4 regions of the Dehalobacter sp. TBBPA1 genome follow, and region 4 is predicted to be linked to each of the others. Evidence: riboswitches for the same ligand, from Rfam matches in the RefSeq annotation. Region 4 holds a riboswitch; each other region holds the start of a gene.
The links. A riboswitch is a leader RNA that binds a small molecule or an ion and turns the genes downstream of it on or off. The one in region 4 is predicted to bind cyclic di-GMP.

Region 1: linked by a shared signal. The riboswitch ahead of AB3489_RS05495 (polysaccharide lyase) and the one ahead of AB3489_RS02995 (HD-GYP domain-containing protein) in region 4 are both predicted to bind cyclic di-GMP.
Region 2: linked by a shared signal. The riboswitch ahead of AB3489_RS07530 (diguanylate cyclase) and the one ahead of AB3489_RS02995 (HD-GYP domain-containing protein) in region 4 are both predicted to bind cyclic di-GMP.
Region 3: linked by a shared signal. The riboswitch ahead of nhaB (sodium/proton antiporter NhaB) and the one ahead of AB3489_RS02995 (HD-GYP domain-containing protein) in region 4 are both predicted to bind cyclic di-GMP.

What each region holds. Positions count from the first base shown of each region.
Region 1 covers NZ_CP162385.1:1,094,163-1,098,378, forward strand. The annotation lists gene AB3489_RS05480 (glycosyltransferase) at 1-241, shown strand, start outside; gene AB3489_RS05485 (glycosyltransferase family 2 protein) at 250-1,113, shown strand; gene AB3489_RS05490 (LCP family protein) at 1,100-2,041, shown strand; cyclic di-GMP riboswitch class I at 2,211-2,284, shown strand; cyclic di-GMP riboswitch class I at 2,384-2,457, shown strand; gene AB3489_RS05495 (polysaccharide lyase) at 2,472-3,368, shown strand; gene AB3489_RS05500 (acyltransferase family protein) at 3,586-4,216, shown strand, end outside.
Region 2 covers NZ_CP162385.1:1,530,458-1,534,673, forward strand. The annotation lists gene AB3489_RS07515 (agmatine/peptidylarginine deiminase) at 1-645, shown strand, start outside; gene aguB (N-carbamoylputrescine amidase) at 872-1,753, shown strand; gene AB3489_RS07525 (DUF5668 domain-containing protein) at 1,832-2,326, shown strand; cyclic di-GMP riboswitch class I at 2,499-2,584, shown strand; gene AB3489_RS07530 (diguanylate cyclase) at 2,645-4,216, shown strand, end outside.
Region 3 covers NZ_CP162385.1:2,103,400-2,107,615, reverse strand. The annotation lists gene AB3489_RS10335 (M56 family metallopeptidase) at 1-16, shown strand, start outside; partial or broken gene AB3489_RS10330 (preprotein translocase subunit SecA) at 98-199, opposite strand; gene nhaB (sodium/proton antiporter NhaB) at 516-2,021, opposite strand; cyclic di-GMP riboswitch class I at 2,108-2,199, opposite strand; gene ablB (putative beta-lysine N-acetyltransferase) at 2,398-3,246, opposite strand; gene ablA (lysine 2,3-aminomutase) at 3,221-4,216, opposite strand, start outside.
Region 4 covers NZ_CP162385.1:604,124-608,339, reverse strand. The annotation lists gene AB3489_RS03010 (DNA-deoxyinosine glycosylase) at 1-444, opposite strand, end outside; gene AB3489_RS03005 (pentapeptide repeat-containing protein) at 446-1,315, opposite strand; gene AB3489_RS03000 (DUF3795 domain-containing protein) at 1,379-1,957, opposite strand; cyclic di-GMP riboswitch class I at 2,282-2,367, shown strand; gene AB3489_RS02995 (HD-GYP domain-containing protein) at 2,463-3,524, shown strand; gene AB3489_RS02990 (CoA-binding protein) at 3,584-3,811, opposite strand; gene AB3489_RS02985 (IS256 family transposase) at 3,911-4,216, shown strand, end outside.

The sequences.
Region 1 (4,216 bases), 490 kb from region 4:
TAAACTTTATGAATATTGTTCTGCAGGAGTTGCTGTCGTTACAATGAATTTAGAAGAAACTGTGAAATTAAATGCGCCGGTTTCAATTGCATGTAATCATGAAGAATTTATCGCAGCAGTTCAACACTATTTAAAGGAAGGATATGACCGTAATGTGTTAAGAGAATATGGGAGGGAAAATTCGTGGCAAAAGCGGTATGAAAAGATGAAGCGCCTTTTTATGCTGGATAATTGGAGGTGAAGTCAAAAATGTGCATGGTTAGTATCGTTATACCTTATTATAATAGAAGCACCACGCTTATACGTGCGTTAGAATCTGTTAGACTTCAGACTTATAAAAATTTTGAACTAATTTTAGTGAATGATGGATCAACGGATGACAGTGAACAGATGGCTAAGAAGTATTTAGACCATTTTCCGGAGATTTCGGTTCAATATATTAGTCAAGAGAATAAAGGACCTTCAAGTGCAAGAAACAATGGGGTTCGGCATAGTAAAGGCAGATATATTGCCTTTTTGGATTCAGATGACGCATGGGACCCGTGCAAACTTGAAATACAGGTTGGCTTCATGGAAAAAAATCCTGATGTTATGCTAAGTGGCACAAATTATGTTACTGTTACAGAGAGGAAAAAGAATCGATATCCGTTAGAACCTGAATATATGGAAGCCGGATTTTATCATATGTTATTTAAAATTATCTTTGCAACTCCAACCGTTATTATTCGAAAAGGGATTTTCCGGGACGATAATTTTTGGTTTTTGGAAGGGAAACATCAAGGGGAAGATAATTTACTATATTTCCAAGTTCTTAGGAAATATCGAGGAGTACGACTCTCTAAGCCACTAGCAAGTGTTTTTAAAATGGAATATGGCATTGATGGATTAACCGCTAACATAAAAAAAATTCGTGAAAATGACCTCGACAATCTTAATAAACTGTATAAAGAGAATAGTCGAAGTGAGAAAAAGATTTATCTGTTTTTATTTTGTTTGCTGTACATTCATTACTACTTAAAACATTTTAAAAGGATAATTAGATGCAGGTGTAGAAAAGTAGCCAAATTAGTTAAGAATATTTTAGTGAAGGAAAATGGATATGATAAAAAATAATAAAAAGATTATTATTGTTGTCTCCTGTCTAATTTTATTGGTACTTATTACAGGACTCGCATATTATCTTATTACTTCTTTAGATTACAATAAAACTTTGCTTAACACTCCCAAAAATTCGGGTTCCAATAATTCAGAATTAGAGAGTACGGCAGAAGTTTCGGATATTGGCACTGACAAAGTTATTTATATTCTCTTTCTTGGCATTGATAAGACAGAAGAAAGAGAAGAATGGCTGGGGGTATATCGTTCGGATACTATTATGATAGGAAAAGTAGATATTACAAACAAAAAAATACAACTTTTAAGTATTCCCAGAGATACTTACACTTATATTCCGATTGAAGGTAAATTTGATAAAATTAATCATGCCTATGCATATGGCAGTGTTAAGGGAGACGGGGTAAGTGCAAGTATTGATGCGGTAAGCCATCTTTTAGGCAAGAACGTGATTAATTATTATTTTCTAATGAATATGGAGCCCATCCCAAACATAGTCGATGAAATTGGGGGCGTAAAAGTTGATGTTGAAATTGATATGAAAGATCATGGTGCTAATCTTTCAAAAGGAGTTCAAATATTAAACGGAAGACAAGCATTTGATTATATTCATTGGCGATATTCTCCCGGTGGTGATATTGATCGAATTCAGAGGCAACAGAAGTTTTTAAATGCTCTTTATAAGCAACAACGTGATTCGGGTGAAATTCTTGAGACTTTAAATATCATTCTCAAATACAAAAATGAGATGAAAACTGATTTAACGCTAAAACAGATGATTGCTCTGACAAAATTACTCTCAGAAATTCCCGGTGAAAATGTCGAACAAACTTTCATACCAGGCAAAGGACAAATGATTAATAATATATCCTACTGGGTACCAGACCAAAAAAAGACCGAAAAAATATTGTCTGAGTTTATAGAATAACGCTATCAAAAAATTAATCAAAAAACATGAGATAGTTTTTCATAATTTGCTAATGATTAGCAGATTAACATACTTAGACGTTTTTATTTAGTGAAAAAAAGCTTGACTACTATTCATGAAAATGCTATCTTTTTATTAGAAATGTATATTTTTTTGTTGGAAAACTTTTTACCGACAAAGGCAAACTTGTCGAAAGGCAAGGACGCAAAACTACAGGGCCTGAAATGGCAGCCAGTTACCGAAAAATAAGTTTTTTTGTTGTCTGTTTTTGACATTTTGACAAATGAATAATCGTTTTTGAGATACATGTACTGTTTCAAAAATGGACAGTCTCTGGTTCTCGAACGATAAAGGCAAACTTACCGAAAGGTAAGGACGCAAAGCTATAGGGCCTGAAATGGCAGCCAGCTACCGAAAGGAGAATTTAATTATGAAAAAAGTTAAGGCTGTTTTTGGATTAATTGTATTTGTGTCTCTCTTGTTTAACACTACAGTTGCTTCAGCTGCAGCAGTGAGCAAAAATAAAGAAAACCAAGTCAATCGCTGGGGAGGACAATTGATAGAATCCCCTATGTTTGAAAATGATATATTATTAAATTCTGCAGGAAAAAAACTTAGTTCCTATTGGAATCGCGAAATGGCTAATAATACCTATTCAGGTGCCGTTTCTGGTGAATTTTTGCTTAATGGATTATCGTCTTATCGGATTGAACTTAGAAAAGATGATAAAATTGTCAATGGCAGTAAACGTTCTGAAATAGCAGCTGTCAGGCCATGTGAGGCTTTAGCTGAAAAAACTTACACCTTTAGCACTTATCTTCCGGATGGTGGATCTGAGGATTATGCTTATGATCCTCAAGGTTCGGAAATTATAGCTCAGTGGCACAATACTCCAGATCCAGGAGAAGACTGGACTTATCCTCCACTTGCTTTGCATACAGGAGCTTATTATACTAATGATGCTGGGCATTATATTTTAGAAAGCAACTGGGATCCATCGCCCATGTCGACTGATGAGCAGATAGATAATAATGGAACAAGAGCACGCTATGATCTTGGTTCGTATATTGAAGATAAAGGAAAATGGGTTACTTGGACCTTCCACATTAAATGGGGATGGCTTGAGTCGCAAAATCCTATACTTGAAGTATATAAGAATGGTGAAAAAATACTTGATTTGAATGGCCTTCCTAACACAATGAATGATAAAGTTGGAACGGTTATGAAATTAGGTGTTTATAAATGGGATTGGGCTCAAAGTGGAAGTAATAATAAGTCAATTTTATCAAAAAGAGTAGTATACTATAGCAATGTCAGTGTTGAATAGCATGGGTTTGTCACAGCGTGCATAGCAGAAATAAGCAATGGAAATAAAGGCAGTCTTAGTCAATTAAATTGACTAAGACTTTTTTATTGATTTTATACAATTTTATAGTAAGCTGTTAATATGAAGTTGCCACTCAATAACAATATTGATAATGTATCTTTTTTTAAAAGAAGTAGGAATAATTGCTTTCATGTAGAAAATAAATAGGAGGAGATCAGTGGATAAAAGAATTGAATGGGTAGATGTAGCAAAGGGAATAGGAATTATTTTAGTCGTTTACGGCCATGTCTTACGAGGAATAAACACAGCACAGATGAACGTTCCACAAAATTTTTTCTATAATTCAGATCGATTATTATATGGCTTTCACATGCCTTTATTCTTTTTTTTATCAGGATTGTTTGTTGAAAAATGGTTCTATAAGAAGAACAGAATTAAAGAAAAAATTAAAGTAATCGTTTATCCGTATATAATTTGGTCTCTTTTGCAAGGTGGTATAAATATATTGTTTTCAAGTGTAACAAACAATCCTATGTCACTAAAGGAATTGTTAGCAAATATTGCATATAATCCTTATGGCCAATTCTGGTTTTTATATGTACTATTTATTCATTATGTTCTTTATTTAGTTCTTAGAAAGAACTTTCAGTTGACTCAAGTTTTACTAATGGCATTATTTTTAGCTATTTTGAGTCCATTGATAAAAGTTTGGATTTTTGAATCCATTTTCTTTCATTTTTTGTTTTTTGTATTGGGTGCATTTCTTAATAATCAATTATCACTTAAATGTATTAACAATGGAGTATTATTCTTTTCTATTGGTTTATTTATAATAACTGGCTTTTCTT
Region 2 (4,216 bases), 930 kb from region 4:
CAAATATTGAAGCACCTCGGCCTGAAACCATTTGATGCGCCGCTGATTATGGAAGGCGGCTCGCTGCACGTGGATGGAGAAGGTACACTCTTGACAACGGCCGAATGCCTGCTCAATCCGAACCGCAACCCTGATCTTTCCCGGGAGCAGATTACGGAACTATTGAAGAAATATTTGAGTATCCACAAAGTCATCTGGCTGGGAAAAGGCTTATGTGGAGATGAAACAGACGGACATGTCGACAATATCGCCTGTTTTGCTTCGCCTGGCAAAATCCTGATTCAGGTCTGTGATGACCCTTGCGATCCGAATTATGCGATTACCCGGGAAAACCTCGCAGTGTTAAACCGCGAAACGGACGCCAGAGGAAGAACCCTTGAAATCATCCCAATACAACAGCCTCCCGCCGTATTTGCTGACGGTAAACGCCTGACGCTGAGTTATCTGAACTTTTACTTTGTCAACGGCGGAATTATTTTACCTGTATTTGGCGGCCAGGCTGCCGAAACAGATGCCCTGGCTATTCGGACCCTGAGCGGGATCTTTCCAGAAAGACGGATCCGCACCATTAATGGAATGGCAATTATTGGGGAAGGCGGCAATGTTCACTGTACCACCCAGCAGATGCCTGCGGTAAAAGTTTAAGGTGAATGTATGAATTACCCAACAATATATACCAAAGTCTGAAATAAAATATAAACGAAGAGGAGAGCGTAACAGATGCATCTTTTATATGTTGCGCTCTTCTGCGTTGTGGTTTTTTTCTGCATCATGTAAAATAGAAAATGCATACAAATTAACAAAATAGTAGAGACACCTGTAAGATTAGGTTCAGAACATACTGAATAGGCAGTAGGGAAGGGATTTAACGATGAGAAACGTCAAAGTGGCAGCAACCCAGATGCGCTGCACCAGTAACGTTGAAGAAAATATTGCCGGGGCGGAGACACTGGTCAGGGAGGCTGCGGCCCGGGGCGCGCAGATCATCCTATTGCAGGAGTTGTTCGAAACCCCGTATTTTTGTCAGAAAGAAAAATCGGATTTTTACCTTTATGCAGCAGAGCTAGAAGATAATCAAGCAGTCAGACATTTCCGGAAAATTGCCAGAGAGCTGGAGATCGTCCTGCCGATCAGTTTTTATGAGAAGAAAAACTATGCGCGCTATAATACGATTGCTATGATCGATGCGGACGGTGATATCCTCGGCAAATACAGAAAGAGTCATATCCCCGACGGGCCGGGCTATGAGGAAAAATTCTATTTTAACCCCGGTGATACAGGCTTTAAAGTCTGGCAAACGCGCTACGCCAAGATTGGAGTCGGCGTCTGTTGGGATCAATGGTACCCGGAAGCTGCCCGCTGCATGACCCTGATGGGGGCGGAGATCCTGTTATATCCGACAGCCATCGGTTCAGAACCGATGGATCAGGCGATCGATTCCAAAGACCATTGGCAGGCCTGCATGCTCGGCCATGCTGCCGCGAACCTGATCCCTGTGGTCGCATCCAACCGGATTGGTGTCGAGGAAGAGGATGATTCCAAAATCACCTTCTATGGTTCTTCTTTCATTGCCGGACCGCAGGGTAATAAGATAGCGGAGGCTGGACGAAACGAAGAAGCGGTTCTAATCGCGGAATTTGATCTGGACCAGCTCGAGGTTCAGCGGCTGGAGTGGGGGATCTTTAGAGACCGCCGGCCTGATCTATATGGAAGGATTTCTTCCTACGACGGGGAACTTTATTTATCAAAATAATCCATTATCTAACACGAATTTGTAGTTCTTAAATCTCGAGTATCTTATTAACCTTTATAAGGTGAGAGGAGGCTCTATATGAACAAAAGCGGCTTATTTTGGGGAATCATTCTAATCCTTACAGGAGGCTTGCTGCTTATAGATAATCTTGGCAACTGGCAAATCTTCAGTATGGAATTTCTTTGGCCGGTATTGATCCTTATTCTCGGGCTTGCTTTTGAATTCAACTATTTCAGTAAGAAAGAAAGCCCCGGATTGCTAGTTCCCGGTGGTATCCTTACCGTTATTGGTCTGTTGTTCATCTTTGAGACTTTTACACACTGGCAATTTTCCGGATATACCTGGCCGGTCTATCCGCTGGCTGTTGCAGTCGGTCTATTTCAACTCTATTTATTTTCCGGACGCCCGCGCGGTCTGCTGGTGCCTGTTTTTATTCTAACCGCTCTAGCGTGCATATCCTTTACTGGGATGTTTGTAACGTCAATTCAGCGCTATATAGATCTAGGCCTGGTGGTCCCGATCCTGCTGATTCTGGCAGGTCTGATCCTGATCATCCAAAGGAAAAAAACATGAACTAAATTTGGAAACCATGTAAGAAGAATCTGATCTGGATGATAATATCTATTGCATAATATTAATCAATAAATGTATGAATAGTCAGACTCTGAATATTCATACATTTATTGATTATTCATACATTTATTGACAGATTTCGTGTATTTTACTATAATTGAGTTAAAATCATATGATCCATTGGCAAACCTGTTGAAAAGCAGGGACGCAAAGCTACGAGTCTAAGTGCTGAAGCATATTGACAGTCGGGTTGCACACAGAAGATGAAAACCGCGGCTGCTTTGGCCGCGATTTTTTTTTCTGAGGAGGGGATTTAATATGACAGCGGATTCCATCGTTGCAGCCAGTATTTCAATTACCCTGGTCTTGTTGATATCTTACGGATTTTTATATTTTTCCGAGAAGAAACATTATTTCTTAGCATGGAGTCTTTCTGTCTTGATGCTCATGATAACCTATCTTTCCAGAACTGCATTGCTGGAAACCGACAGCCCGTCCGTGGTGCTTCAGATTATCAACTATGCCTCTTCGATCGCAGGGTACTGGCTGATATTCAAGGGTACGCTGTTGTTTTTTAGCAGAAGCTACCCGGTGTTTTGGGATATCGGCACGGGCTTTCTGATCGTTGCTTTTATATGTATTGCTGTTCAGGGAATCTCGGCAACCGCTCTTTTACTTCTATCTGTTGTCTGGATCATTGCATTATTATCCAAAGCTGCTATGACATGCTTAAAAGCAAAAACACCACAAGGCCCGATCCGAATAATACTTGGCTATACCTATATTTTTTGGGCCTTGTCGATTTTACTTTATCCGTTGTGCAAATTAATTAACGTTATTTCACCGTCTGTAGGTTATTTAGTTGCCGGTGTTGTTGGTCTGCTTGCTTATCTTAATATGCAGGCCCTGTATTTTCAAAGCATCCGGGAGGAGCTCGAAAGCAAAGAAGCAAATATCAGAAAACTTGTCATTTATGATAAATTAACGGGGGCCTACAGCCGTACCTATTTTGAAAATGTGCTGGAAGATTTCCTTGATAAAACCCTCATGCCTGCAACATTGGCCATGGGGGATTTTAATGGTCTGAAACTGATCAACGACACCTTTGGTCATGAAAAAGGGGATGAATTGCTTGCTGACGGGATCAGAATCATGCAAGAGACGATCGGCACTGAGAATGTGATTATCCGATGGGGCGGGGACGAATTTATCATTATCATGCCTGGTGTGCCGCTTGATCAGGCCGGCGTGTTTTTAAACAATATTAAAAATAATTTAAAAATCTCCCGCCCGCAAACGGTACCAATAGATATCTCGTTTGGCCTGACGGTTTATGAGAACAGGGAACAACCCCTGGCAAAAATGATCAGCCAGGCTGAGGAAAAAATGTATAGCAACAAATTAAATGAAAGCAAGAAATCCCGCCTTGCCATCATCGAGTTCCTGGAAAAACTGCTCTGGGAAAAAGATTATCAGACGGAAGCCCATGTCATGAGGCTGAAAAGTCTGGTCAGTAAATTCGGCAGTCAGATCGGCCTGTCCCCAAGAGAGATCGTCGAATTGGTCCAAGTTGCAATGCTGCATGATATCGGCAAGATAGGTGTTCCGGGGGAAATCTTAAAAAAACAAGGTGACTTGACCCCGGAAGAATGGAGCATTATGAAAAAACATTCCGAAATCGGCTATCGGATCACGCAGTCGTCCAGGGAATTAGCGCATGTCTCAGAAGCCGTTCTCGGTCATCATGAATGGTGGAATGGAAAAGGTTACCCGCAGGGGCTGAAAGAAGATGAAATCCCGCTGTTCTCGAGGATAGTTTCTATTGTTGATTCCTACGATGTGATCACGCATGAAAGGCCCTATAAACGGGCCATGGACCCCTATAGTGCA
Region 3 (4,216 bases), 1.5 Mb from region 4:
CGGAAAACAGAATTAACTTAGACCATCTGTAACGCATTTTTCGTTCTTCTTCCGGGACTCCTAGGATCACCGCCTGGGAGTATGTCAAATTGCGCACTGGTGCGTAATTTGAGTTGCCGGCGGAAGCATCGGGCAGTTTGTTCCCGTACTCTCTGAAGACCTTTATATGTCTGCCGGCCGTACTCTGAGACTCCTCCAGCCACTTGCCCCTTTCTCCATGCTTAAGAAGGGGCCTTGACCTCCGTCAGCCGCCTTTCAATCTCGACAGCGGCGGCAAGGTAACTCCTCTCAGTCGGGTATTTGTCATGTTAATTTCAGCCGCGATGACATGTATTAGTTATTGGATCAGTCATGATATCCACACTCCTTGGGTAGGATATGTGGCCAGGCTTAAAAGTTTGACAACCTCAGTCTTAACAACGGACAATCTTTCTCATCGTATATAAGGTCACCGAAAGTCGAGATACTAAAAGATCAGTAATGCTCAAACCCTTGTAATCTGATATTCTCAAGTGTTATAACAGGTACATTGTTGCCAGTAAACCTGCTGCAGTCATAACGACGGCGTATGGCAGAGCCAGTTTTACCATCTCAGCGTAAGACAGGCGAATCAGCGGTGCAAGTGCAGAAGTCAAGAGAAACAGAAACGCCGCCTGACCATTTGGTGTGGCAACGGAAGGGATATTTGTACCCATGTTGATGGCAACTGCCAGCTTGTTGTACTGCTCCAGCGCAATAGCTCCGGCTTCAAACGCTTGCTTTGTTTCAGTCATATATACCGTAGCCACAAAAACGTTGTCACTGATTGCCGAAAGGACGCCGTTGGCCGTAAAAAAAGCGGCAAGCTGATTCTGTCCTTCGATGTTCAATACCCATTGAATAATCGGCGTAAACAAATGCTGATCATGAATAACCGCAACGACGGCGAAAAATACGACCAGCAGCGCAGTAAACGGCAGCGCTTCTTCAAACGCATGACCGATGCGCTTTTCTTCAGTAACCCCGTTGAAGGCTGTAAGCAGGATAATAATCATCAGACCAATAATACCTACTTCCGCCAGGTGCAGTGCCAGGGAGAAGATCAGCACAACACCGCACAAAGCCATAACAATCAGGCGCACACGTCCGCGCATATTCCTGGCAGTATCTTTGACTTTTACATCATCTTCCATAACCTTTCGCACAGACTCAGGAAGCTGGTAGCCGTACCCCCAGAACTTAGTAACTTCAAGGATAATGGTAGTCAGAAGACCAACGATCAATACCGGGATAGACACAGGGGCACATTGTATAAAGAAATCTACGAAGTCCCATTGCATAATGGAGCCAATTAAGAGGTTCTGCGGTTCACCAACCAGTGTTATTGCTCCGCCCAGCGCAGTGCCCACAGCGCCATGCATCAGAAGATTACGCAGAAAACCACGGAACTCGTTCAGGTCCTCATGATGTTTTTCATCAACACTATGGTCGTGATTAATGTCATACGTTTCGTATACTTTTTCGCTGGAAGCAAACTTGTGGAAGATGCAATAGAAACCATAGGCCACGGCGATAATCACTGCGGTTACGGTCAGCGCGTCCAAAAACGCGGAAAGAACCGCACCTAGAACAGCGAACAGGAATGAAAGCGCGACTTTAGAGTGTACTTTAGTAAGGAGCTTGGAAAACAGGTACACAAGACCTTCTTTCATAAAATAGATCCCGGCAACCATGAACATCAGAAGAAGAATAACCGGCAGGTTCATTTCAACCTCGTGATAGACCATATGAGGGTTAGTAAGTCCGAGCACAACGGCTTCAATCGCCAGAAGCCCACCGGCAGGAAGCGGATAACATTTTAACGCCATTGCCAGGGTAAAAATAAATTCGACAATCAACACCCACCCGGTAACGTACATACCGGCGGTAACCATCAAAATAGGGTTCAACACCAGAAAAGCAAGAATTGTTCTTTTGTACCAGTCCGGAGCGCGGCCCAGAAAATTATCTCTGAAAGCCCGTCCGATGCCCATTTCTTTCATATGTACTATCCTCCCAAGTGAAAATAAAAGACATAAAAAAGAGAGTACTCCAAAACGGAACTACTCCCCCCCAAGAAGTTCATATTACTTGCAGCCTGGCAATCATAGCAACTTACAAGCAACCTTAGACCCATAGCTTTAGCGTCCTTCACTTTCACGAAGTTTGCATCAACCTGTACAACTATATATTGTTATTTTTGCTTAAGCTTTTATATTATAACAGAAAATTATTCTTTTGAATACCCTGAATATATCCACTTTATGCTGAAGAGTCCAGGTATTTATCTTAAGTATTTTGTTTTTTAATATAATCCTTTAGCAAATCAGGCTATCTCTCAAAAATCTTCTTCCCCTTGACTTACAAAATAGTATTTTACTATTTTAAAGTTTTTACCCAAATATTCATATCTTCAAAACCGCCGCAAATATGGCAGTTGTTGATTAGTCTACCCCGATACATATACCCCAGCTTGCTTAAAGACCTGTTGATTCCAAGATTGTTAGCTCTTGAAAGGCTATATGCTGTAGCAAAGCCATTGCGTTTCAAGTGTGTTTCCAGTTGGAATATCAATTCGCTTAATATGTTTCTGCCTCTATACTTTGGATAAGTGGCGCAATCAGTTATTTCAGCGTTCATGTGTTGTTTGTCAAGATCCGCCGAAGCAATACTGATAATTTTTCCTTCTTCTTCCGCTACCATATATAAAATATGATCCTGCATAACTTTTTGAAGATACTCTCTGCTGAAAATAGGAGTTGGATAGGTTTCAAATGCCGTTTGAAAAAGCTGAATTATCTGGGGAATATCGTCCGGCACGGCCTGCCTTATCGTATAGTTTTTATTCTTATTCAGCTCGAATTTATTGGTATTCTTAACGCAATAATCGATAATTCTGTTTTCTTTCTCCTCATAGAGTGAATTTTTGCGCTTCGTATCAAGAAAAAGGGACATACAAGTTGCATCCTCTCCCTGAAAAAAACCGTCGATAACCCCCTCTGCTACAAACCCACATTCCTCAAAGATACTAAGATCTTGTTTATAACAATTCGCAATAATCTTACCCAGATTTTCTTTTTTGGAATAATCAATAATCTCTTTGATTATCAACTCAGACAAAAGAGAATGACTCAATATTTTAAGCCTTTTATTGCGATAATCCACGTACATGTCCACACCCGAAAAGTTTGTATATAAATTTTCACATTCGTCTTGATCTATATTCATGGAAGTCCTCCCTCTTGTTGAGTCTTACGTTTGTACTTGGAATCAAGCACACTTGTTCATCTCTGTATAACTTTTCTAATCCCCGGTATTCTTTATTCTTGAATTTACTGCACGTGCCGCATTTTCGGCACTGGTGCGTTTTATCCCGAGGCTCGCTATACGTGCAAATTACACCTTCATAATTTCTAAGAATGACCTTTTCAGGGGAATATGAAATCAAGTATTGTGGATTGACTGGGATCTTCCCCCCGCCTCCAGGCGCATCCACAACAAACTGTGGAATAGCTAGACCCGAGGTATGTCCACGCAGCATTTCTATGATTTCAATCCCTACAGAAACCGGAGTTCTGAAATGCTCTATTCCTTCTGAAAGGTCGCACTGATAAAGGTAATATGGTCTAATTCTGGAGCTTATCAGTTTCTGAACCAAATCACGCATTATATAGGGGCAATCGTTAATGTCTTTTAAAAGTACAGATTGGTTGCCAAGAGGAATTCCGGCATCTGCCAATTTCTCGCATGCCATGCGAGCCTCAATTGTCAATTCCTTGGGGTGGTTAAAGTGAGTATTCAGCCAAATTGGATGATATTTTTTCAGCATTTTGCAGAGCGTATCGGTAATTCTCTGAGGCATGACAACTGGTGTTCTTGTGCCTATCCGTATTATTTCCACATGTTTGATTTCTCGTATTGATCTTATGATTGCTTCCAGCCTTTCATCAGAGAGGCATAAGGCGTCCCCTCCTGACAAAAGTACATCTCTGACTTCTTTATGCGCTCTGATATAATTAATCGCCCGTTTGATATTGTCCTGGGAAAGAGCCCTATCCTCATGCCCGGCAAATCGTCTTCTTGTACAGTGGCGACAATACATTGAACACTGATCAGTAATAAGCAAAAGTACCCTGTCCGGATATCTGTGAGTAAGACCCGGGACTGGCGAGTCGACTGTTTCATGCAGCGGATCACA
Region 4 (4,216 bases):
AGACTCCAGACGGATTTTCCTCTTATATATATTAAAGCCCTTTGCTCCATTAAATGCAAGTAATTCCAGATGTGGATACCGAATAAATAAATTTTTAAAATCATTGGTTTGTTCATTGACGATATTGGTATCGAGGCTGCCTTCTCTGGAGCAGCTACGAATGACATCCCAAAGGGCAATTTTTCTGTCCAAAAGAAATTGTTTCCTGTTCTCATAATCAGGATCCGGAAGTTTGCTACTTTCTTCCATCCGTGATACCCCAGCATTAGAGCATCCGTAGCTGTCGTCAAAAAGCGCATACATAATCCGCCAAAAGTGATTGTAAGGATGTGCATAATATTTCTGCTCCCTCAACGATTGCACTCCCGGCATCGAGCCGAGGATCAATACCCGGGACTCCTGATTGATGACCGGTTCAAATGAATAGATGATTTCCATTTCCATATCAGTCCAAACTCCATTGTCTGGGATAAAAGAGTGATGGCGGCAGCTTGGTACGCTTATCCCCCTTCGCCGTATTCAGCTGGGCTTGGGTCAGAAAAATGCTTTGGCTTAAATCAGTACCGCTGAGATCGGCATCGCGCAAATCCGCCCCGATCAAATCAGCTCCGCCCAGATCGGTCCCGCTGAGGTCTGCGGCAATCAGACAGGCTCCTCTAAGGTTAGCCCCTCTGAGGTCCGTTTCCCGGAGATCTGCAGCAATCAGACTGCTCCTGCGCTTAAAGGTCTTCCGAATCCCGGCCTGAATATTCCGCTCCTGACAAACAGAAACACGGACCAGTTCACTTGTTTGAAGCAGCAGGGTATTTACTCCGGTACGATATAAGGGCACATCCATTTTCAGAAGCTCACCCGGGCTGAGCAGTGTCAGCCGTTCCGTCTCTTCCCGCAGGGTACGAAGCGCCTCATGAACTGAATGAGCCGGCTGTAATGTCTCTGCTTCTGTCAAATACCAGAGCATCTCCTGAAGCTGCCGAATGACAAGGAAAACCTCAAACATTTGCTCCCGGGATTCCGGTGATCGCCGCCAGTCTCTGCCACCGTAACTGAGCCTGGATACTTTTGGCCCTGCGCCAAAACAGTCAAATGCCATGCATCCTTTCAGACCCAGTCCCTGAAGATCTTGATAGATACTGCAGCGAAAGTCTTCCTGCAGGTTCCGACAAGGCTGACCGGCCTCTTTATCGTTTGGAAAGCCTTCCGAAGCTGAAAAATACAGCGCGGTGCAGCACAATCCGAAGCAGTTCTCGCAGTCAGCTCTCAGACTGCATCTTTGCTCAGCAAAAACGTCTATTGGTTCACGAATTCCAGACAATATTTGATCCTCCAAAACTAAGAACTTTTGATTTACCCCAGAAATGATGCTTGAATAGCTTGTCTAATCCTTTTTCGCCTTTCTAAGAACCAGTTGAATATTCAGGCGATCGGCTTCCGCTTTCAGCAAGCGGACGGCTTCTTCAGCACTGCCCTTGCAGTTGGTCTGATCCATATGATGGATCTTATCCATCATATGGTTCAAGACGGAAAGCGGCAGCAGGTTGACCGCCAGACAATAAAATCCCTTTAATTTGCCGTCATTGTAATTCGCGATTAGTTCGCCTAAAATTTTGTGTTTTTCCGTCAGTCCTTCAAGATAATTTTGAAGGTCCATTTTAGCCTTGGCTTGGTCCTGCAACACATTTTGATAGGATATAAAAGAATCGGCCTCGCTTGGAGCCTGATACCTCTCACATGGATAGACACTGCATTCAAAACAGTATTCAACATTTTCATGCTTTTTATTACAGGTAATTACGGCACAGGAAGGATGCTTCAAAAAAAAGTCCGGACCCCCGCAGCCGGGGCACTTTGAAGAACCGTCCGTATGAAAACGCGGACAAAGACAGCAATTCAATCCGCATAATGAAAAGTCGGCGCATTTCCGCCTGTATTCTTTACTTACCATTGATTTGACCATCGCATACATCTCCTGATAGCAATGTTTGATAAAAATCAGAGTTCAACCCGTGCAGAACAGTTCTCCGCAACTCTGTACTTCACGATCTTGCTTATTAACGCATACGGAATAGGCTTATTTAACGGGAATTGTACCGATCCACACGCGTATAAACATCATTAATTAGTTATACGAATTTAAGCGGATTCCTCTGCTAAACCAAGAAACATTGATCATTTGGCGCCAAAATAAAGAATATTTTTTCGAATAACCCCTGTAGAACCTGAAAGGGATGTGCTACAATAGTTCTGTGACCGAAATATCAATCGAATAGGGATACAGGAGCAACGACAATGGCAAACTTGGTGAAAGCCAGGGACGCAAAGCTATGGGTCTTCCAGAATAATTCTGATGACTGCCAGGCTACCGAATCCGCTCAGGTTTGTTTTGAATGTCGCCATGCAATCTGCTGGTGATTTTTTTGTTGCTTCAGCTAGCACTGATTTATCGGAAAGGAAGATTACAATTGCGTCAGGTAAGTGTAAACCGGCTTCAAAAGGGAGACGTGTTGGGACGAACCATTTTCTCGCATAACGGCCGTTCATTGCTTGGGAAAGGAGTCACGCTGACCCAGCCATATATCGACCGGTTAAAAGAACTGGGCATTAGTATTGTCTATGTGGACGATGACGAAACGAAGGATATCGTTATTGAGGATGTTATTTCCGAGGAAAACAGGCGGGAGGCAATGAACTCCATTGAACATTTAGCGGAAGCGGTACGAATCGGTAAAGATCTCAATGGTTTTCAGGTAAAAAAGACAGTAAACAACATCATCGGGGACGTCCTGTTTCAAGAAAAGATATTTCTGAGCCTGACAGATATGCGGAGCTATGACAATCAAGTTTATGCGCATTCAGTCAGTGTTTGTGTCCTTGCGACCATTTTGGGCAAAGCTTTGGGACTGGATAAAGATACCCTGGAGGCGCTGGCGGTAGGGGCTTTGCTTCACGATATCGGGACTGTCAAACTGCCAAAAGAGCTTGTCGCCAAACGTGAGGCCTTTACTCCGAAGGAAAATGACCTATATAAGACGCATACTGTACATGGATTTGAAATACTTCGGAACAAACCGGAATTGAATTTATTGAGTGCGCATATTGCTTTGCAGCATCACGAATGGTTGAACGGAAACGGCTATCCCCGGAAGCTGTCCGGCCGGCACCTCCATATCCTGGCTCAAATCGTCGGGCTGGCCGACTTCTATGATAATCTGGTCAATGATGGCCCGGGCCACTCCCGGATCGTCCCGCATGAAGCCTGTGAAATTGTAATGGGATGTGCAAACAAACTATTCTCCCAGCAGTTGGTTGTAACGTTCTTAAAGCATGTTGCAGCCTATCCGACCGGCTGTACCGTTAAGCTCAATACAGGTGAAGTTGGGATTGTGGTTGACCAGAATAAAAGTTTGCCGATGCGCCCAATTATCAGGATATTAATCGCTGACAAAGGGTTGGCCCATGTCCGGGCTAAGGAATATAACCTTGTCGAAGATCTTACAACCTTTATTGTTTCCATTGTCGAGTGAAGCTGTCCATTTCTTAAAAAAAAACGCCGGCTCAAATGTTTTTTGAGCCGGCTAACCTATTATTTCGGAAGTTTTCCAAACACCTTCAATACGGACCGGTGGAATGAATGAGGAAACGATGGTTCTGCAAACATTAGGACGCATTGGTCGTGGATGACGTTTATCTGGTTTTCCGTACAAAAGTCTATAGCTTCTTTGGATTCAGCCCCCTGCTGAATCCAGATATGCTTGACTCCAGCTTCTACCGCGTCCCTAACGACCTTATTGGTTGATAAGGTATCATTAATTTCGCAAATTCATAAATTGTCCTAAAAATAAGGACATAAACGCAACTGCTTGGTATGATAAAGTTACCACACAAAATCTACCAGGAAGGAGCTGCGAATATGTCTGAGAAAATTATACACTTAAATGAAGGTGCAATAAAGCAGGAGTTGAAAGAATTAGTCCGTCACAGTGTGGAGGAAACCCTGAATAAATTACTTGATCAGGAAGCCGCTGAGCTAACGAATGCCGGCCGGTATGAGCGATCAGAAGAACGAAAAGGTTATCGATCCGGCCATTATGAGCGGAATCTGACCACAACTTCTGGAGAGGTCAAATTGAAGATGCCCAAACTGAAAGGCGTTGCCTTTGAAACAGCAATCATTGAGCGTTATCGACGCCGCGAAAGCTCCGTAGAAGAAGCCCTA